Regions from separate parts of the Paenibacillus sp. FSL R5-0912 genome, predicted to be linked through region 1. Evidence: predicted binding sites of a transcription regulator. Region 1 holds the regulator's gene; the other holds the start of a gene.
The links. The regulator Rex, encoded in region 1, represses fermentation and respiration genes when NADH is low (regulators of the CRP and FNR family bind a similar motif). The targets are predictions, from matches to a motif close to TTGTGAAATATTTCACAA.
Positions count from the first base shown of each region.

Region 2: the regulator Rex is predicted to act here: its motif matches at 5,195-5,212, upstream of R50912_RS32715 (cytochrome ubiquinol oxidase subunit I).

Region 1 covers NZ_CP009282.1:4,934,224-4,945,021, forward strand. The annotation lists gene R50912_RS20875 (aminoglycoside adenylyltransferase domain-containing protein) at 347-1,114, opposite strand; gene R50912_RS20880 (cell wall elongation regulator TseB-like domain-containing protein) at 1,403-1,921, opposite strand; gene R50912_RS20885 (amidohydrolase) at 1,951-3,252, opposite strand; gene R50912_RS20890 (redox-sensing transcriptional repressor Rex) at 3,239-3,892, opposite strand; gene dinG (ATP-dependent DNA helicase DinG) at 4,123-6,981, opposite strand; gene R50912_RS20900 (tetratricopeptide repeat protein) at 7,098-7,739, opposite strand; gene panD (aspartate 1-decarboxylase) at 7,854-8,237, opposite strand; gene panC (pantoate--beta-alanine ligase) at 8,230-9,120, opposite strand; gene panB (3-methyl-2-oxobutanoate hydroxymethyltransferase) at 9,122-9,988, opposite strand; gene R50912_RS20920 (biotin--[acetyl-CoA-carboxylase] ligase) at 10,308-10,798, opposite strand, start outside.
Region 2 covers NZ_CP009282.1:7,671,467-7,682,264, forward strand. The annotation lists gene cydC (thiol reductant ABC exporter subunit CydC) at 1-916, opposite strand, end outside; gene cydD (thiol reductant ABC exporter subunit CydD) at 913-2,676, opposite strand; gene cydB (cytochrome d ubiquinol oxidase subunit II) at 2,676-3,689, opposite strand; gene R50912_RS32715 (cytochrome ubiquinol oxidase subunit I) at 3,693-5,081, opposite strand; gene R50912_RS32720 (cold-shock protein) at 5,305-5,535, opposite strand; gene R50912_RS32725 (cold-shock protein) at 5,628-5,828, opposite strand; gene R50912_RS32730 (S1C family serine protease) at 6,223-7,470, opposite strand; gene R50912_RS32735 (hypothetical protein) at 7,855-8,061, shown strand; gene R50912_RS32740 (MBL fold metallo-hydrolase) at 8,030-8,836, opposite strand; gene yycI (two-component system regulatory protein YycI) at 8,853-9,593, opposite strand; gene R50912_RS32750 (YycH family regulatory protein) at 9,621-10,798, opposite strand, start outside.

The DNA.
Region 1 (10,798 bases):
CCCTCTAGGCAATATATATGCCTGTGGCGCTCTCTTTTTGTATGACATGGACTTAGGAGTCGCATTAATTCCTCCAGGACCAAAGCTGAAGCGGCTTTACCCTCTTTGTGAGGGTCGTCGCTTCCATTATCCGTCTGCCGCTGGTGCGGACTCAGGTTCCGTTAATTGTGCAGATTAGGCGGATTTGCGGGCCCAGCGGACTCAGGTTCCGTTAATTGACCGATTACAACCCATTTCAGGCTCAAATGAACAAGATAACAGAATCTCAGTCCGCTTTGATGCCAAAATAAGCTTTTTAGAAGAAATAGGGGCTTCTCAGTCCGCTTCACTCAGCGATAGTTTGAATTTACACTTTAGCTTGATGCTGTCTGATTTCGCCGGCCATGTATTCTGCATAATCAATTAATAACGCATGATCATATCCGCCGCCGCTTATCCCTCCGCTATATTCATCCAGGCATTGCTTAAGCAATCCGTGATATTTAGCCGGCAAATGCTGCAGGCCCCACTCCCCGCCTTCCTTTTTGGAAGACACAGCTTCTTCCCGCACAAAATACAGCACCCGGCACAAATTCAGTGTGTAGTACACTGGAGAATCTATGATTTGCTGAGCTGCATCCCCAATATCACCAAGGATAGAATCCAGGTAATATTGCCGGTCCACCGGCAGAAACGCATCGCGGATAGGTTCGCCGTACAAAATAAATCCCCGCTGATAGACTACGGCAAATTGAGCCGCAAGATCTCTATCCTCATAACCGCCGCACAGATAATGCTCATCCTTTCTGTACCGGTCCAGATGAAAGTCCGAGAAATGAAACTCAAAAGGAGTAGGATGTACAAAGTTCTTCAGGTATTGCTTCAGTACAACAGTTAGCTCAATCCCGCGCTGGTTAGGCAGACTGTCGTGATAAGCTATCACTTTCTTGGCCAGTTTCCGGCTGACCTCTACAGGCAGCTTGTCGTGTATGACAATCAGCAGATCAATATCACTTTTATCCGGATGAAAGCAGCCCATCGCCAGCGAACCGTGCAGATAAATCCCGGACAAATTTGTCCCCAGCTCCTCTTTGAACAACGTTACCGCCTGATCTAAATAGGCTAGAATTTCCAACTTCGTGATCCTCCTGAATGTCAGTTATGGTTGAAGCAGATGCCGGGAATGAATACTTCCGATATGACAATCCGGTATGTATCATCGCATATACTGAGATGCTATCCAGCTGTCAAGCCATCGAAATGGATTCATCTATTCCTCCCCTATTATTAAGCCATAGCTCCAAGTAGGCTACAAGTCCAAGAATGGTTATAGATTGTTCTCTCCCTTGAAGAACCATTTAAAAAAGCGGGAGAACAGTTCAACTGTCCCCCCGCTCCTGCTGTAGTCCATTCTTGCTGCCGCTTACCGGTTGGGCAGGCTATACCCTTCACCGATGGCACTGCCGTCTGTGAAGCGATAGAAGCTGTAATAGAACCTGCCGTCCTTTTTGTAGAACAGCTGCCAGGCATATTCTCCGTTATACACTCCCGGCAGCAGCCGTTTAATCGTAATACCCGGAAGCTGGGCAGCTATACTATCACGGATCTGCGCCTCCGAAGTCCCTTTGCTGAGCTCCTCCGCATATAAATCATTTTCGCCTCCGGCTGGCTGGCCTTCCTTGGTAAAGCGGACCCAAACCATCAGCTCGGTTCCAGCATCATTTTTTCCGGTAAGCACCCAGTAAATCGCATTTTCATCCCAGACGGATTTCTGTGCTTTGGATACCTCAGTTAAGCCAGCCCGTGCTCTGGCAATCTCTTTGGCTTCACTCCGCTCGTTCCACTGATCCTTCATAATGTAGGCATAAAACTGGCTTAGTCCGAACAGAAGGAGCAGAACCAGGGAAATCCCCAGCGGAAGCCATTTTCTCCTCTTCTTCAACATGCAGCTTCCTTTCCAAATAACCTAAATTACCGTTTCAGCAGTCCTTCGAACGTTTCCTGCGCTTTGCGGCGGATAGCCTCTTCATCTAGTGTCAGACATTGTCCGTGCTTCACAATCTGTTTACCGTTGACCCAGACATGTTCCACATCCTTGGCACTAGCCGAATACACGGCATGGGACAAGAGGTCGGTATGCGGCAGCAAATGCGGCTGATCAATATCAATCGCAATGAAGTCAGCCTTCATCCCTGCTGCAAGCCGGCCTACCTGGTTCAGGAAAATCGAATGTGCACCATATTCTGTCGCCATGAGCAGCGCCTCAGGAGCAGGTACTGCCGTTGGATCACCGCTTACGCCTTTATGAATCAGCGCGGCCAGCCGCATTTCCTCAAACATATCCAGATTGTTGTTGCTTGCCGCGCCGTCCGTACCCAGGGAGACCTTAACTCCTGCTCTAAGCAGCTCAGGAACACGGGCTACTCCGCTGGCCAGCTTAAGGTTGCTGCCGGGATTATGAGATACGCCAACATTATGGCGGGCCAGAATCTCAATCTCTTCATCGTTCAGATGAACACCGTGGGCGATCAGGGACGGCCGGGTGAACATTCCCAGCTTCTCCAGATGCGCGACCGGTCGCAGGCCGTAATCGGCCACATTCTGCTCCACTTCATGGCGCGTTTCGGACATATGCGTGTGCATCGGCAGATCAAGATCATGTGCCGCCTGAACAAACTTCATGAAAAACTGCGGAGGACAGGTGTAAGGCGCATGGGGCGAGAGCATTGCAGTAATTCTGCCGTCAGCCTTGCCATGCCAGTTCCGGGCAAAAGCAATCGCCTCCGCCAGCTTGTGGTTCTGCACCTCTTCCGGACACAGGCCAATAACACCGCGCATAAGTACTGCACGGATGCCTGACTGCTCCGTAACCTCAGCAACCCGGTCCATATGATCATACATATCGAGGAAGGTCGTAGTGCCGCCCTTCAGCATCTCAAGAACGGATAGTGAGGTGCCCCAGTATACATCTTCACCGGTGAATTTCTCTTCCATCGGCCACATTTTTTCCTGCAGCCAAGCCTGCAGCACCATATCATCGCCGTAGCCGCGCAGCAGCGACATCGCCGCATGGCCGTGGGTGTTGACGAGACCCGGCATGAACAGCAGCCGGCTACCGTCAATAACCTCGGCATCCTCTTCAATTACAGGCTTCGCTTCACCTATGTAAGTAATCAGATCATTTTCGATGGTCATATAACCGCTCAGCACCGGCTTATCGCTGCCAGGAACCAGAAAACGGCCGTCTTTAATAATGGTTTTATTGCTGCTCATCTTCAGCTTCGTCCTTTCCGTCATGCAAATAATAAGCCAGACTCTGCAAATCCGTAGTGAAATCGGCGGCATGAATCCGGATATTGGATGGAGTCTTAAGAATTACAGGAGCAAAATTCAGGATCGCCTCAATACCCGAATCCACCAGAATGTCAGCAACGTTCTGTGCTTCACTGTCCGGAACGGTAATAATCCCAATGCGGATGCCCTGTGCACGGATGGTATCCCCCAGCTCACTCATCGGCTGGACAGTCAACGAGTTGATCTGCTGGCCTACCTTAGGCTCATAAGCATCAAATACAGCTGTAATCTTCATCGTATCCTTCAAGTAGGCATTGTAATTCGACAAGGCGTGGCCGAGATTACCTGCACCTACAAGAGCTACATTAATCTGCTGGTCCAGCTTCAGAATATGCCGGATCTTCTCAATCAGATAAGAGACATCATAACCAATGCCCTTTCTGCCAAAATCACCAAAATAAGCCAGGTCCTTGCGGATCTGGGCGGGGTTGAGATCAAGCTTCTGTCCCAGCTCCTGAGAAGAAACTGTTGAGATTTCACGTTTTTGGAGATCGTTCAGGAAACGCAGGTACACTGGGAGTCTGCGAACGACGGCCTCCGATATTTTATCCGATTTCATGTTTTCTCCTCCTAAAAGTTTTGATAGCATATACTTCTTGAATGACTTCGCAAAACTTGCTTCGTAAGCATACGCTTGTTTTGAAAGCATATGCTGCTTGATCAAGCTTCACTGCTGTTAAGCCGATTATAGGAACCGTGCTCCAGGCCTGCCCGTTTAGGCAGGAGCCGTGGAGCGCGGGACTTCAGAACAATAATTACTTATACATAATATCAGCCGCCGACGGATTATTAAACCCCGCCATCTTCAAGCCATTCTGCAATCCGCGGAACGATCTGATCCGTCAGCATATGCTCCATCTTGGGTCCGGGCAGCGAATACAGGAAATACTTCCCATAATAAGATTCGATTACCCTGGTATCATATACAATAACGATTCCGCGGTCCTGCGCGGTGCGTACCAACCGCCCGAAGCCTTGCTTGAAGCGGATTACGGCCTGCGGGACGGACAGCTTCATGAACGGATTCTTCTTCTGTGCCTGAAGCAGCTCAGACTTCGCTTCAGCCAGCGGATGATTGGGCGGCTGGAACGGCAGTCTGACAATAGCCAGACAGGTCAAAGCATCCCCGGGAATGTCTACACCTTCCCAGAAGCTGCTCGTCCCCAGTAAGACTGACGCCGAGCTGTCCTGGAACCGACGGATCAGCTTGCTCCGGCTACCGCCTTCTACGCCTTGTCCAAGCACAGCGATATCCTGCGAAGTCAGGGCTTCTTTGAGCGGATCATAGACCTGGCGCAGCATCTTGTAGGAGGTGAACAGCACCAGCATCCGCCCGCGGGTAGCCACAGCAGTTTCTGCCAGAGAATGAACCAGTGTGTCCACAAAGCGGGCATCCCCAATGCTTCCCTTGACACTAGGGAAGTCACGTGGAATGACAAGCAGTGCCTGCTCACGGTATTTGAACGGTGACGGAAGCAGAGCTGTCTGTAGACGTCCCTGCTCTGCAGCCTCACCAAGACCGAGATTATCGATCATGAACTGGAATGACTTATCCACAGACAAGGTAGCCGATGTCAGGATGATACTCTTCTTCTTATCGAAGAACAGTTCCCTGAGCTGAGTGCTCACATCCACCGGAACGGCATACATCTGCAGCGACTTGCCGCGGTAATTGCCGCTCCCCTCCAGCCAGTACACGATATTCTCGTCATTCAGTCCCATAAAGAAACGGATCTGCTCCCGGATGGAGGCCAGGTCCTTGAACAACCCGCCGATATCCGTCACAAGACTGTCCGAAGAGGACTGACTGTCCGTATCACGCATCTCACTGAGCATTTTATCACCCTTGCGGATGATATCGCTCAAGCTGAGATGGAGTGTATTCTCCAGAGCGGCCAGCTCCTCCCACTCTTTGGGCTTCTTGCCCGGCTGCAGGCGTACGACCAGTTGGCCGGCTTCACCGGCTCCGGCATCGCTGCGTTCAGGCAGCAAGCCGAAGAGCTTGTCGCTGAGCGTATCCCAGGACTCCTTGACAGTAAGCAGATCCGGATAGATCCGGTCGATAACGCCGCTCCATTCCGAAGCCTGCTCACTGCCGGACGATTGCAGGGTCTGGCGCAAGGCCGGCAGCTGTCCGCTCCGGCTGTCCTTGTACAGACGGGTGAGCGTATGCGCCACGGTAAAATATTTCATCTGCATTCCGAGATGTTTGCCGGCAATGTCCTCCAGATGATGAGCCTCATCAATTACGAGATGCTCGTAAGCCGGAAGCAGCTGATGCCCGGCCTTAACATCTGCGAATAACTTGGAGTGGTTGGTCACCACCACATCGGAAATACCGGCTTCATGCTTGGCCCGGTGATAATAACATTTCCGGAACCATGGGCATGAGCGTCCCAGACAAGAGTCGGTATCACTGGCTACGGTCTCCCAGAAATCACCGCCGCGTCCGCTTAAGTTCAGCTCTTCATCATCGCCAGTCTCCGTCTGGGTCAGCCAGACCATCATCTGGGCGGCCGTAAGCGCTTCTTCCCTGGGACTTGTGAAGTCCCTTTTATTCATTCTATGTTCAAACTTGCGGAGACACAGATAGTGACCTCTCCCCTTAAAGATCGCTGCCTTGAACGGGAAGGGCACAACACTCGTCAAAAGAGGGATGTCGCGCTCACGCAGCTGATCCTGAAGATTGATCGTATGCGTGCTGACCATGACCTTCTGATTACTGCGCACACTGTGATATATGGCTGGAAGGAGATAGCCCAGCGATTTGCCGGTGCCGGTTCCTGCTTCAATCAGCAGATGCTTATCCTGATCAAGCGCCGTCATGACCTCCTGGATCATCAGTTCCTGGGCTTCACGGCTCTCATACTGCGGCAAGGTATCCTTCAGGCGCTTGGTTACCTCTTCCATATACTCCCTGAAGGTAATATTCTGCAGAGGGTTGTCAGATCCTTCCTCCCGGGGAGGAGCCAGCTCTGCCCAGTCGCCTACAGCAAGGGCCAGCTGGCGGTAGAAGGTCAGCTCCCCTTCCGGCTGGAAGGTCTCCATTTCGCGCTCACGCAGCAGACCGTCGAAATACCAGGCCAGGTCACTATCTTCATCGGCGAATAGCTCATTAAGCCGCTGGATGGTCAGGAGAGGCAGGCTGTCCAGCTCCTCCAGACATTTCAGCAGCACAAGCGCAGTCGCGAGGGCATCACTGTCCGCCTGATGGGGACGCTCATGCGTAAGGCCGAAATGGCTGCTCACGGACCCAAGCTGATAGGTAGTCAGCGAGGGAAAGCATATTTTGAGAAAATCGATCGTATCCAGAATCCGGCCCTGAAACGGCAAATAACCACAGCGGTCCAGCGCATTCTGCAAGAAATGAAAATCAAACGCCACATTATGTCCAACCAGCACAACATCATCGAGCAGCGGCACCAGTTCCATCATCATCTCATCAAGTTCCGGCGCATCCTGCACATCACTGTCTGTAATTCCGGTCAAGCCCGTAATAAAAGGAGGAATGGGTGCTCCGGGCTTGACATAGGAACCATACACCCGGGAGATGGACCTGTCTTCCTCTATAATGGCAAGGCCAACCTGGATGATCTCTCCCACAGATTGGGTTCCCGTAGTTTCAAAATCAAGCACGGCAAATTTCATTATAAGTTCTATTCCCTTTCACTTGAGACTCTTTATCAGCATAACAGAAGTTACGAAAAAAGGCGATGCACACCCTGGTGAAGCAGGGCCACATCGCTTGAATGGATGAATATTAATTATAAAAGCGAGACCAGCTGTTGTCCGAACTGAAGCTTCCCGCCCCGCTTGCGGCAAACCTCCAGGTTAACGTTCGGCTCAGGAAGAGCGGGATCATGCAGCAGAGAAAGACTGAACAGCTCACTAGCTTCATTAAAACGTTCCTGAGAAGCTCTGATGCAGCCAAGCGCATTATAAATCATCGCCTTCAGCTTCGCTTCACGGATGAGGCCGAGCATATGATTCAGATGCCCCCATGCCGTCTCCCCTTCACCCTCCTGCAGATTAGCCATGGCCAGATACAGCCGGGCAGCCAGACTGTCCGGATGCCGTGCAGTGACTTCCTTGAACTGCTCAATACATTTGCGGTACATAAGCAGCTTATAATACCCCTGACCCCTGACAAAAGCATCCATAGCAAGCTCTGGCGCTTCCTCCTCAGGGATTTCCTGCTCCGGCTGTGGCTGAAAATCTGCCTGATCGCGGAACTGGCTAAGCTTCTCAGCAAAGGCCAGCCATTCATCCATTACATCATCGCTGATCCTGTGGAGCATATTATATTTGGATAAAAGGTCGTTGCGGCGGGCACCCTCCGCAGTAGGATAGTCAGCACTGATCTCCTGCAGCATCTTGTTCATCTCAGCAAATAAATGTTGAAACACCGGACATCCCACCCTTACTGATAATGAAGTCAGCTTAAGCTTGCCTGACTTCATTTTTCACAAGTCGGGGTGTCTTCATCCCTGCCATTGATTACATGGCTCAAACAGCGGGATTTAGGCAATCGTCGCGTGAATCTCATGATCCGCCAGCTTCACCGGCTGATTGTCGGCATCTACAAATACAACAGTCGGCTTATGGTCCGCCAATTCTTCGGATGACAGCATCGCGTAGGAAATGATGATAACGGTATCCCCCGGCTGCACGAGGCGAGCGGCTGCACCGTTCAGACAAATAACGCCGCTGCCGCGCGGGCCCGGGATTACATAGGTTTCCAGCCGGGAACCATTGTTGTTATCCACGATTTGCACTTTCTCGTTCTCCAGCAAATCCGCGGCTTCCATCAGATTCTCATCTATGGTAATGCTGCCGACATAATTCAAATTGGCTTCGGTGACGGTAGCACGGTGAATTTTGGATTTCATCATATGTCTAAACAAGAGCGTGAGCCTCCTTGGGAATAAATACATTATTGTCGATCAGGCGGGTTCTGCCAAATTTCACAGCAAGTGCCATAATCACCTCTCCGCCGGCAGCACTCAGCTTACTGCCGCCTTCCAGGCTCTCCAGATCCGGGAAAGTCAGGATTTCCGCGTAATCGATGACCGCAAGCGGGGATTCAGCAATAACCGAAACCAGCATCTCCCGCGCCTCATTCACTGTTCTCACCTTGCCGTCTTCCAATGCCTGGCGGACTTCGCGCAGGGAACGGGACAACACCAGTGCCTGTCTGCGTTCTTCAGCGCTCAGATATACATTGCGTGAACTGAGAGCCAGTCCGTCTTCTTCCCGCACGATCGGGCAGGCGATAATTTCAACATTCATATTCAGGTCCGCTACCATCCGGCGGAGAACAGCTACCTGCTGGGCATCCTTCAACCCGAAGAAGGCATAATCCGGCTGTACAATATTGAACAGCTTGCTGACCACCGTAGTCACTCCGTCAAAATGTCCCGGACGCGAAGCTCCGCAGAGCTGTGTAGTAAGTGAAGATACCGATACTCCCGTGCGGATCGGCTGGGGATACATTTCCTCGACACTAGGTATAAATACAATATCCGCACCCTCGCGTTCAGCAAGCGCCAGATCACGCTGCTCATCGCGGGGATAGGAAGCGAAATCCTCATTAGGGCCAAACTGCAGCGGATTGACAAATATACTCATCACCACTGTGCCGCTCTTCTCACCTGCTGCGCGCAGCAGGCTGGCATGGCCTTCATGCAGATAACCCATGGTAGGTACAAAACCGACCGGCCCATGGCCGCCTTGACGCATATATTCCAGCGCTTCACGCATCTGTGCAATCGTTCTGACTACTCTCATCTTATTTCGCTCCTTTGCCGGTACCGCCGTATAGGGATTCCAGTACCGTTTCATCCGCATTAAACACATGTTCCTCTGCCGGGAAGGAGCGGTCTTTCACTTCCCGTACATAGCTGCTGATGCCTTCACGGATCAGACTGCCGACATCGGCATAGGTTTTGACAAACCGTTTCTCCCGGTAAGGGGAGGCATAGCGCAGCACATCATGGAAGACCAGGACCTGACCGTCACAATAGCGGCCAGCGCCAATACCGATGGTCGGAATACTGATTGCTTTGGAGATGGCTGCGGCCACTTCTTCCGTCACCAGTTCAAGCACGATACCGAAGGCTCCGGCAGCTTCAAGCGCCTTCGCTTCATCGATCAGCCGCTGTGCATCCTTGGCATCCTTGCCCTGGATCCGGTAGCCGCCGATCATATTCACCGATTGCGGAGTCAAGCCGATATGTCCGAGAACAGGCACGCCGGCGGCAACTACAGCGGAGACCGCATTGCAGATTTCAAGGCCGCCTTCCATTTTGACGGCATGGGCCTGGCCTTCCTGCATCAGCCTGCGCACCCCGCGCAAGGTCTCATCCACACTTCCGTGATAGGTCATAAAAGGCATATCCGCGATGATAAATGTGTTCTGCGCCCCGCGCTTCACCGAACGGGTATGGTAGACCATATCGTCTATGGTAACCGGCAGGGTGGTATCGTAACCAAGCACGACATTCCCGAGCGAGTCGCCTACCAGAATCAGGTCGACACCTGCCTCCTCGGCGAGCAGGGCTGATGGATAGTCATAAGCGGTCAGCATGCTCAGCGGCACACCTTCCGTTTTCATTTTTTTCATTTTGATAATATTCAGCGGATGTTTCTCAGCCATTAGCTCTCATTCCCCTTTTCCATAAAATACGCGTTACCGCGCAAACAAAAAAACCTTTTAGCATGGTCCGCTAAAAAGGTCCGAAGGGCAAAAAAGAGTCACTCGCGATCGTCCCTTCTGTCTCGGTCCTTACGGCTCAGAGCAGAATCCAACGTAACCGTTACATACAGTTATGAAGGTAAATCCGGTAAAACAATTCTATAAAAATTCAGTTGCTTAAGTACAGCTCGCCATAGCGATGCCGCCTCTGAGGCTATTATAACAAAATCTGCAGACAATTACACCTAAAAATATGACATAAGGCGGCATGTCTTGACGCTCAGATCATTTCGATTTCCCCTGACAGCACGCTGGTAATCTCACCTGCGCTATTGCGCAGCCGCAGTCCTCCGTTGTCATCCAGACCAACGGCCGTGGCTTCGGTGCGGCCTTGCGGCGTATTCACACACACCTTGCGGCCCAGCGTAACCGACATCGACTCCCAGAGCTCCCGAATAGGCCGGAAGCCCTGCTCTATGTATTGAATGTACAGAAATTCGAGCTCAGCCAGCACCGCTTCCGCAAGCCTAGTACGGTCAACGGGAATGCCGCCCCCTTCAATCAGCAGGGAGGTTCCCACCTCCTGCAGTTCAGAAGGGTAATCTTCACGGGTCAAATTAACGGCAATGCCGATTCCGGCGATACAGTAATGAAGGCCGCCTTCCCTAAGTGAGGATTCAAGCAGAATGCCGCAAATTTTGCGTCCGCCGGCCAGCAGATCATTAGGCCACTTGATGCCGGCAGGAACCCCGGTAACCTCACGGATCGCCG
Region 2 (10,798 bases), 2.7 Mb from region 1:
TCCGGTATTGCGGAATTTTCTCCACGGCCTCGGATACGGGCAGGAAGGCATCCGCTACCGGGAAGACGACCAGCACGAACGCGGCAATCAGCGTTCCGGCAATCGCTCCATCGGCATACTGTCCGCCTGCCCAGTAGAGCAGGGATAGCACGCCAAGGCCGACCACGGCTTGGCCAATGAACATCCGCAGCCGCGCCCAGCGCCGCAGCGCCCCGTCCGTTCGGGCGACGCTCTGCTCGTCGGCTTCATAGGTGTCAACGAACTGGCTCTGCCGTCCGCTGATGACCCAGTCGCCCAGGCCCAGCACAGCATCGGTCAGCTTCTGATACAGCCGGTTGCGCTCCTGCTTCACCTGACGCTGACGCTTCTGGGTGAACAGCAGGGAGATCAGCGGCAATACGGCCACCAGAATCAGCATGTATAAGCCCATAAGCAGAGCAAACGCCAGATCAAACGTGCCGAGCGAAATCACGGCAACCGCATAGATCAGGAGCGCGATGATGCTCGGGAAGACCGTGCGGAGATATACATTCTGCAGATATTCGATATCATCCGCCAGCATGCCGAGAATATCCCCGGTCCGGAAGCGCGAGGACAGGAACAACGCCTGCGGCTCCAGAATGTTGTAGAGCCGGATGCGCATCTTCGAGAGAATGCGCAGAATCGTATCATGCCCCACGAGCCGCTCCACATAGTGGATGACGGCCCGGCTGGTTCCGAAGGTGCGCACGCCGACAATCGGCACATAGATCATCAGTATATTTTCCGGCGGAATCGACGCCTTCGAGATCAGGAAGCCTGAAGTATACATCAGGGAAGACGCCGAGAAGATCGTCAGTGCGCCTAAGGCAATAATCAGCACGAACCGCCAGAAGTAGGCAGAGTAATAGGGAGCAAACCATCCTTCACGTTTCAATGGATTCCCTCCAATTGACTTCGAATAAGCTCATAGTAAGCACCCTTACGGGCTGTCAGCTCGCTGTGTGTGCCGGTTTCGGCTACCCGTCCCTGCTGCATGACGACAATCAGATCCATGTCAATCATCCAGTGCAGGCGGTGCGTAGCCAGGAATACCAGCTTGCCTTCGAACAGCGGCAGCATCGTTTCCTTCAGCTCATATTCTGTCTCAATGTCCAAGTGAGCCGTCGGCTCATCCAGCAGCATAACCGGGCGGCTGCTCAAGAGAGCACGGGCCAGTGCCACACGCTGCTCTTGTCCGCCGCTGAGCGAACGTCCGCCGCCGCCGATCATTTCATCCAACCCGCCAGGCAGCAAGGATATCAGCTTCGATAGTCCGGCGGACTCCAGTGCTGCCTCAACAGCCTCCTGCGTAGCTTCCGGATAATAGAACCGCACATTGTCAGCCAGTGTGCCGCTGAAGATGTAAGGACGCTGCGGAATATAAGCGGTCTGCTTGCGCCACTCCTCATCCGTAAGCGCACTGACCCCATTCCCGTTAATCGTGATATTGCCGGAGGTCGGATGAAGGAAGCCGCCCAGGATATCCACGAGTGTAGACTTGCCTGCCCCGCTCTCCCCGATAATTCCGATCTTCGCATATCCTTTGAATTCAAGCTTCACCTCTTCGAGCGAGGATGCACCTTCTTCTTCATACTTGACGCTAACTCCGTTAAGCCGTAAAGAGCTGTTATTGTTCCACGTGAAAAACGCTCCCGGAGCCTTGCCGTCCTGTATAGCCTCCTGTTCCCCCGGCTCCAGCAGCTTCGCCTGCACGGTCTCGCGGTCAATAATGCTCTTCATCGCTTCTCCGGCTTCCTTGCCGTCTAGTGTGGCATGGAAGTCCGCACCCACCAGCCGCACCGGCAGGAAATATTCCGGGGCCAGAATCAGGATCGTTAATCCTGTAACCAGTGTCATCTGCTCATTGACCAGACGCAGCCCGAGGCTTACCGCTACCGATGCCACCGACAGCATCGTGAAGAAGTCCATGGCGAATGAAGACAGGAACGCCACGCGCAGCGTACGCATCGTGGCCGAGCGGTAGCGGTCGCTGACCGCTGCAATACTCTCGCTATGGCTGCGGCTGCGTCCAAGGAATTTCAGCGTTTCCAGCCCGCGCAGCGAATCCACGAAATGATTGGACAACGTGCGGTAGGACTTCAGCTGACGGTCCATCTGCTTGCGGGCCGTCATACCGATCAGAATCATGAAGACAATGATGATCGGCATCGTTAAGGTAAGAATAACACCGCTGGACGTATCCTGGGTGTACACATAGACAAGCAGGAGAGCCGGTGTTACCGCCATGCCGACCATCCGCGGAATAATCAGTTCCAGGTAGGTGCGGAACTTGGTTACTCCTTCAAGCACAAGTGTGACCACATTCCCGGTTCCCCGGTCACCTGCCAGCCTCGGTCCCAGCTGGAACAGCTTGTCCATCATTTGTCTCCGCATGCTGCTGCCGGTAGCTTCCGCGAAGCGGTAAGATGTACGGCTCATCAGCATGGCACAGGCATGGCGCACGAGAAACGCAAGAAGGAACAAGAGCGATTTAGCCCCTTGTTCCTTCAGCGGTTCTCCCGCAAACAGCGCAGAGACAACTTCGGCCAGCGATTTCGCCAGCAGAAGAATGGACAGGCTTTGCACCAGGGTAAGGAAGCCGACAATCAGAAATACAGGCTTTACTCCTTTGTACCCAAGCAAATTTTTATCCATTAGTATTCAAGATGCTCCTTCTCGTGAACCCGTTTGTGGAAGATGAAATAACTCCAGATCTGATAACCAAGCACGAATGGCAGCAAGGTCAGCGCCACGATCGTCATTACCTTCAGTGAATAGTGGCCTGAGGCCGCATTCGTAATCGTCAGGTTGAACGCCTGATCCAGCGAGCTGATCATGACCCGCGGGAACAGTCCGATGAAGATCGAAGCTACCGACAGCGCCATTACCGCCCCGGTCATTCCGAAGGCATAACCATCCTTCTTCTTGGTCATGAAATATCCGGAGAGCAGATAAGCGACTACGCCTAGAGCAACTACAATCCATAGCAGGGTTCCGCGTTTATCGAAGATATCTGTCATATTGTACGTCATTATAACGAAGGCCACCAGCAGCGCTGCCAGAGGAATCAGCAGTTTCTGGGCCAGCTTGCGTGCCCGTTCCTGCAAATCTCCAAGGGTGCGGAGCGTAGTGAACATCAGTCCATGGACCAGACACAGCAGGACTACTGTAATTCCCGCTACAACTGTATAGGCGTTTACGATATCGAAGAAACCAGCATACATCTGCATATCCCCGTCAATCGGCAAGCCTTTGATGAAGCTGGCAAACACCACAGCCAGCAGGAACGGCGGCAGGAAGCTGCCGAAGAAGATGCAGACATCCCAGGTTTTCTGCCACGTCTTCGAATCGCGTTTACCTCTGAATTCAAAGGCAACACCGCGGGCAATCAGGGCCAGCAAGGCGAACACGAACGGGATATAGAATCCGCTGAACAGCGTCGCATACCAATGCGGGAAAGCGGCGAACATCGCGCCCGCCCCCGTAATCAGCCATACTTCATTCGCATCCCAGAACGGCCCGATGGAATTAATCAGTACCCGGCGCTCTGTATCATTCTTGGCCAGAATCTGCGTCTCCATTCCTACACCGAAGTCAAAGCCTTCAAGGAAGAAGAACCCGACAAACAGCACCGCAATCAACAGAAACCATAATTCATTAAGTGACATGGGTTAGTCCTCCTTGTTATACGGATCGTGGGATTCGCCGTGTTCGTTATCCATAGCATAAGGACCTTTTTTGATAACCTTGATGAACAGGCCGATCATTACCGCACCCAGTATGGCATAGATTGCGGTAAACGAAATCACCGAGAACAGCACCTGTCCGCTTGTAATATTAGGTGATACACTGTCTTCCGTAGTCATAAGTCCGAATACTGTCCATGGCTGACGCCCGATCTCCGTCATAATCCAGCCTGAGGTGTTGGCAATCGGCGGAAGCAGCAGCCCCCAGAACATGAACCGCATGAACCAGGTATTCGGTTTGTCCATCTTCTTACGCCACATGAGGTAGATGGCATACACACCAAGCGCAATCATTAGCGAGCCTGCCGCAACCATGATGCGGAAGCTCCAGAACGTTGTTTTGACAGGAGGGATATAATCCCCTGGACCGTATTTCTGTTCATATTCCGCCTGCAGCTCATTCATACCCTTAACTTCACCGGAGAATTTACTGTAAGACAAGAAGCTTAGCAGATACGGAACCTGAATTTCATTGCTGTTGGTTTTATTATCTGTATCGATATTGGCAAAAATCGTCCAAGGTGCCGGGTCTCCGCTCTCACCCCATAATGCTTCGGACGCGGCCATCTTCATCGGCTGGGTCTCCACCAGATACTGCGCCTGGGCATGTCCGGCAACCGCTACGCCAAATGAAGAGATAATACCGACAATGGCTGCGATTTCGAACGATTTCCGGAAAAAGGGAACGTCCTGCTTCTTAAGTAATTTATAAGCACTAATCCCTGTTACCAGGAATGCGCCTGTAGCGTATGCGGCGAGTACTGTATGCGGGAACTCCACCAGCAGCTGACCGTTTGTAATTAATGCGAAGATATCATTCATTTCAGCCCGTCCATTATTGATCTGGAATCCTACCGGATGCTGCATGAACGAATTGGCGGCCAGAATCCAGAATGCCGAGAGCATCGTTCCGAAGGCTACCAGCCAGATCGATAATAGATGAATACGCTTGGATACCTTATCCCAGCCGAAGATCCAGATTCCGATGAACGTGGACTCCAGGAAGAATGCCAACAAGGCTTCAATCGCTAGCGGGGCTCCAAAAACATCACCGACGAAGCGCGAATAGTCAGACCAGTTCATTCCGAACTGGAACTCCTGCAATATCCCTGTCACTACGCCTACTGCGAAGTTAATGAGGAACAGCTTCCCCCAGAACTGCGCCATTCTTTTGTACTCTTCATTGCCTTTTCTAACGTACATGGTCTCCATAATAGCAATTAAGAGCGCTAGTCCGATCGATACCGGCACAAAGAAATAATGAAAAATCGTCGTCGACGCAAATTGTATACGCGACAGTATTACTGTATCCATATTTCTCCCCTTCCTTCTCCCCATTCGATATGTCTATTCTGTCAAATTTCCAGGGCCTAAAGTGTGATAATTATCACATTATACACCCTGTTTGAGCATGAAATTCAATAAATTTGTGACAAATATCACAATATTACGGTTAGAAAGCAAAAAAAATAAGACGGTTTCACCGTCTTGGATTTGTCTATCATTTATAGTTGTCTTGGTTCATAAAGGCATTGGTTTAGGTAATGGAAATACCCTTCTTAAGCGATTTGAGATCGCCATTCGAATTAAGCAATTGCGGCAGCATCTTCATGCTACGAACCATCGGGGAATGACAGAGACGGCAAGAAGGCGCATGCTCAAATGCGAAATTATCCCTCATCCATCCGTTACATCCATCGTTGGTACAGGCCCATATTGCGGTATTTTCTTCCGGTACTTCCTCCAAAGGCTTCTTCCGGTAGTTCATTGCCGTTCCTCCCTTCCTTTATGTTACAAGCTCAGTAACGATAAAAAAAGACCGTCCCAACTTTCACAAGCGGGGACGGTACCTTCTATTAATTACAGTTTTACAACGTTTTCGGCTTGTGGTCCGCGGTTGCCTTGAACAACGTTGAATTCAACGCGTTGGCCTTCGTCCAAAGTTTTGAAGCCGTCGCCAGTGATTGCGCTGAAGTGAACGAATACGTCGCTTCCGCCTTCAACTTCGATGAAACCGAATCCTTTTTCTGCGTTGAACCATTTAACTGTACCTGTTTGCATGTGTGTTACCTCCACAAATTTAAATTAATATGTTCTTTTTATCTTCAGACAAAGAAAAAATTCACACATTGAGAAAGGTTGTGATTCATTTGACAGCCCTTTTCAATGCGAGAATTAGGTATCAATTGTATGAATAATTTCATGTTACCACACCTGATTAACAAAGGCAAGCTGTCCTATCCGAATTTCTCCGTTTTTTCCCTTATAAGGACTTCTTCCCAATGTAAGGGTTACCAGTTGGTCTAAATAGTAATATTTATAGCCGATATTCATGTTTACCCCATTATTTTGGTCTTGAAACGGGCTCCGTCCTCTTAAATTTTGCATAAGAGGACGGCCTGAACCGTTTCCGTTATCCTGACTGCCTTAATATTATATACGGCAGCTTCCGGTTTTATTCCTCGGGTTTCTCAAGAAGCTGTACCGTCACCTGCTTCACTTCACCATTGCGGTAAAATGTAATTTGCAGATCATCACCGATCTTGGTGTGATCGTACAAATACTTGCGCAGGGACAAGGTGGATGTAATCGGCTTCTCATCGAACTTGGTAATTACATCATTGAATTGCAGGCCTGCATCCTTAGCCGGACCCACTGCATCCAATACCACAACCCCATCGGTTACCGTAGTTGGAAGGTTAAGCTCTTTGCGCTGGTCTTCAGCCAGCGGTACATACGGATTGTTCAAATCCACAGAGTACACACCCAGGTAGGAACGGGCAATTTTCCCGTTAGCCGCAAGCTCATCTGCTGTCTCCATCACATGGTTGGCGGGTATCGCGAATCCCAGCCCCTCCACGCCCGTATCCGAAATCTTCATCGTGTTGATGCCGATCACTTTGCCGTCCAGGTCAACCAGTGCGCCCCCGCTGTTGCCTTCATTAATGGCAGCATCAGTCTGGATAACCTCCTGCTCCCAGTCGTATACCCCATCCTGGTTCAGAGATACCGGGATCGTCCGCTCTGTATTACTGACAATGCCAGAGGTCAGCGTATCGCCGAGGCCCAGCGGGTTCCCGATCGCAATGACCGTCTCCCCCAGACGAAGTTTGGAGGAATCCCCGATCTGTGCAACCGTGTTAATCCCTTTGGCATCAATAGAGAGCACTGCGATATCACTCACCTTGTCGGTACCGATCAGCTCCGCTTTGCGGGTTACACCATCCACGGTAACAACCTCCAGCTTGCCGGAGCCTTCAATCACATGATTATTGGTAATGATATATGCCTTATTGTCGTCCTTCTTATAGATAACTCCCGATCCTAATGCAGACTCATCGAGAATATTAAGTTCCTTGTTGTCTTCCTTATGATTAATGATGCTTACTGCCGCCGGGCGGACAAGCGCGGCAGCCTGAATAATCCGGTCATACGGGTCTGCACTGCTCACAGCCACATTATCAATTACTGCCGGAGCCTGTGCTTTCTCCTCGGTCAGCTGTCCCGTAACCAGACTGAACAGCAATACAGCCACTACCGCACTGCATACGGAGCAGATCAGCGATACCTGCCATGTAGCCAGTGAACGCCGCGATCTGCGGACAGACCATTTCCCTTCGGCGTATCCTTTGGAGGTACCCTGTTTGCCGGCTCTGCGCCGCGACACCTTGGTTGAATAGAAATCATCATCAAACAATCCCACGTTACATCCTCTCCCCTCTATTGCCACCGCATTCAAGACCTGAACGCCAAGCAACCACGCCCGAGCTTAACCGCTATATCTCTTAGACTTCACAAAGTGCTAAAAGGTTTCACTTGATTCATTCACCACATTCCTGTGGTTTCTAAGCGCAAGGGGGCTCTCCTATTCTTGCAACCTACTAAAAAGTTTATAAGCTTGTATCCGGAATATTTTGCAACCTAAAAGACTACACTAGAATTAGAAGCGGCAAACAGCTCATAACTTAAAGGAACGCTCTATATGATTGTATCACAGGCAACAGCGCCGCCCACATTTTTTCTGTGTTAAATAACATGTGAAATATTTACATTACTGCTACAATTCATTTAAAAGGAGGGCCGGACTATGGAGTCATTCTCAACAAGTATGGATCTGGTACAGTTTATCGGCAAGCTGGGGGATCTCAAGGATGAACACTATCATCTGATTCTTGTCCAAAGTGCACTGATCGAGCTGCTGATTGCCAAAGGGCTATTCACCCGTCAGGAGCTGGAGCACCAAATCGCTGAACTGGACCGTCTTATGACTGGCTCACCTTATCCCATGGCGTAGGCCGGTCATAATAAGTATCACAGAGCCTGAACTCGCTGTCTTTGAAGAAGCAGCCCCGGTCTTCCATCGCCCCGCGTACGGACATTTTCGCCAGATCCATCATATTGTGGTCTCTGCTTAAATGGGCCAGATAGGTTCGTTTGGTCCGCCCCGTCAGTATCTCGCTGAGCGCCGCTCCCGCCGCCTCATTGGACAGATGCCCCAGATCGCCAAGAATCCGCCGCTTCGTATTCCACGGGTAACGCCCCATCCGCAGCATCTCAATATCATGATTCGATTCCAGCACAAGCACATCGGCATCGGATATTGCCGTCCTCACCTTATCACTGACATACCCGAGGTCTGTCGCTACGCACAGCTTCTCTTTGCCGTCGTAGAAATTGTAGGCTACCGGTTCCGCAGCATCATGGGAAATCGCGAACGACTCTACCCGCATACTGCCGAAATCCCGGTGCTGCCCGGTTTCCATAATGACCCGGTTATGCTCAGCAATCTTGCCGATTCCCTTCTCTATCGCTCCCCAGGTATTGGTATTCGCATAGATCGGAAGATCGTATTTGCGCGCAATCGCCCCCAGCCCCTTGATATGATCGGAATGCTCATGGGTCACAAGAATCCCGTCTAAATCTGCTCCCGTCAGCTCGCGCATGGCCAGCAGCTCATCAATGCGCTTCGCGCTAAGGCCCGCATCGATCATAAGCGTGGTCTCGCCGTTACGCACCACCGTCACATTCCCGGTAGAACCGCTGGACAGTACTGTAAATGAAATCCCCATATCTCTCCTGCTCCTTCTACTCTGTTGTCTTAGGACTGATAATGTCCGCACTTATTGCATCCACGTAATAGGCGCTGCCGTTCTCCAGCATAAACCGCCACATCGGCGAAGCCACCTGGCTCTCGGAGTTGAATAATTCACCGTAATAGCCAAGCTCAATCTCCTTCACCGCAGAATTGGCCGGGAAATACTTCTCGATCAGGCTGCTGAGCGCCTGCGAGGCCGGAAGCACCTTTTGCAGATTATCGCTCCGGCTGGCACCGATCTCAATCTGCGGCCAGCGGTACGCCACAATCTTCTGGTCACTGTTAATCAGCTCCAGCCTTACTCTGAACAGTGACCACTTATTGTCCACCAGCGGATGAAGCACGAACTTGCCCACCTCGCTCTCCTGTGAATCAAAGCGGTAATTCGCAATATCCGTAATCTGGCTCTCCAGCAGGCTGCTCAGTTCGGAGAACGAGGAATACATCAGCTTGCTGTCGATCGGCTCATTAAGCTTCACCGGCACTTCGTTCTGCTCTTCTCCGGAATAGCGGTACGTGATATCAGGCAGCTGCGGAGTGGCAGCCGGAATCGGACACAGCAGCCGGATGCCCTTCTCCTCCATCACCGCCTGCGTTTCTGCGGACAGGGAAGTGAAGTCAAGCCCCGCGCTGACCTGATCGCGCACATCTATCCATAGCTGATAGCATAGCAGCAGATTCAGCACCAGAAAGGCGTAGATTAATACACTTTTGGCTCTTCCCCAGTCCATACCGTTTCCTCCTTAGATAATCTTAATCTAATTCAGCGTCAGCACACTGCCATCACTGAGCGTAACCCGCCAGACCGGATGAAGCTTAAGCTTCTCCCCTGTCAGCGTAGGCATATAGGCGGGGGTCAGATCAGTAATCCGCAGGGAGCTTCCAATCTGGGCAAGACGCTGTTTCAGTGCTTCGCCCCCGGACAGCTCAACAATTGTTTTCTCCGACTTCTCTTCATCCATATACATCAGGGAGCGCTCATAAGAGGATACGGTCCCCTGCTGCAGCTCCAGATGAATCACTCCGTACTGGAGCTGAGAATCACTCATGATCGGATAGGAACCTGACGGGTAGGCGCCGTAATATTGCTGAAAAGATACCTTGCGGTCCTGCCGGCCTTCTTCTGTAGCAGCCAGCCTGTAGGTTCCGTTCCAGCCGCCATGCATATTGACGTAATCCACCGCCTCCAGCGCATCCTTCGCCGGTGTACTGTCTCCATCCGGAAGGGCGGCAGGATCGCTGAAGCTCATCCAGTTCTGCTCCTGATCCACCTGCAGGCTGCGCTTGCTGTCGGTGTAGATCTTGGAGCCGTCCTTCTCAGGAATATATCTTGTGCTGCCCGCATCGATGAACAGATTGCTCTGCATTTGCTCAATCGTATACTTACCCGCAGGCATCACTACCTCAACCAGCGGGATGGCCGCCTCAGGCACATAATACTCGCCGTTCACAGAGGTATAAGGTGTCAGGTTCTTGCCGAAGTCCACATGCTGCTGCACGTCCTGCACCGTCAGGTCCGCCTTCGCCGCCTCATAGACAATATCACCGCGTGTGCTGAAGAAGATGGCATGTGCTTTGGAATCATTCTTGATATTGTAAATCCAGATCCGGTCGATGCTCTCTCCTTCAAACAGCGAGTCCGGCGAGATCTGCATCACCCGCTGCAGCAGCGTTACCGGAATACCTGCCCCGAAGGACAGCTCAATGCCCGGATTCTCCCGGCGGATCTTATTCCAGTCGAAGTCCTGCACCGAGCGGCGCTGGAAGCTCTCGAAGCTGCGTCCCTTCAGCCGGTTCAGAATCAGATTATAGAAGGTTGAGCTGGGATAGAACAGCGTGTGTTTGTCTTCGCCCATATGAATGATCATTTTATCGGGATAGAGCAGATTCTCGACCTTTTCTTTAGGGCCCATAATATCGGTCTTCACATACAGAT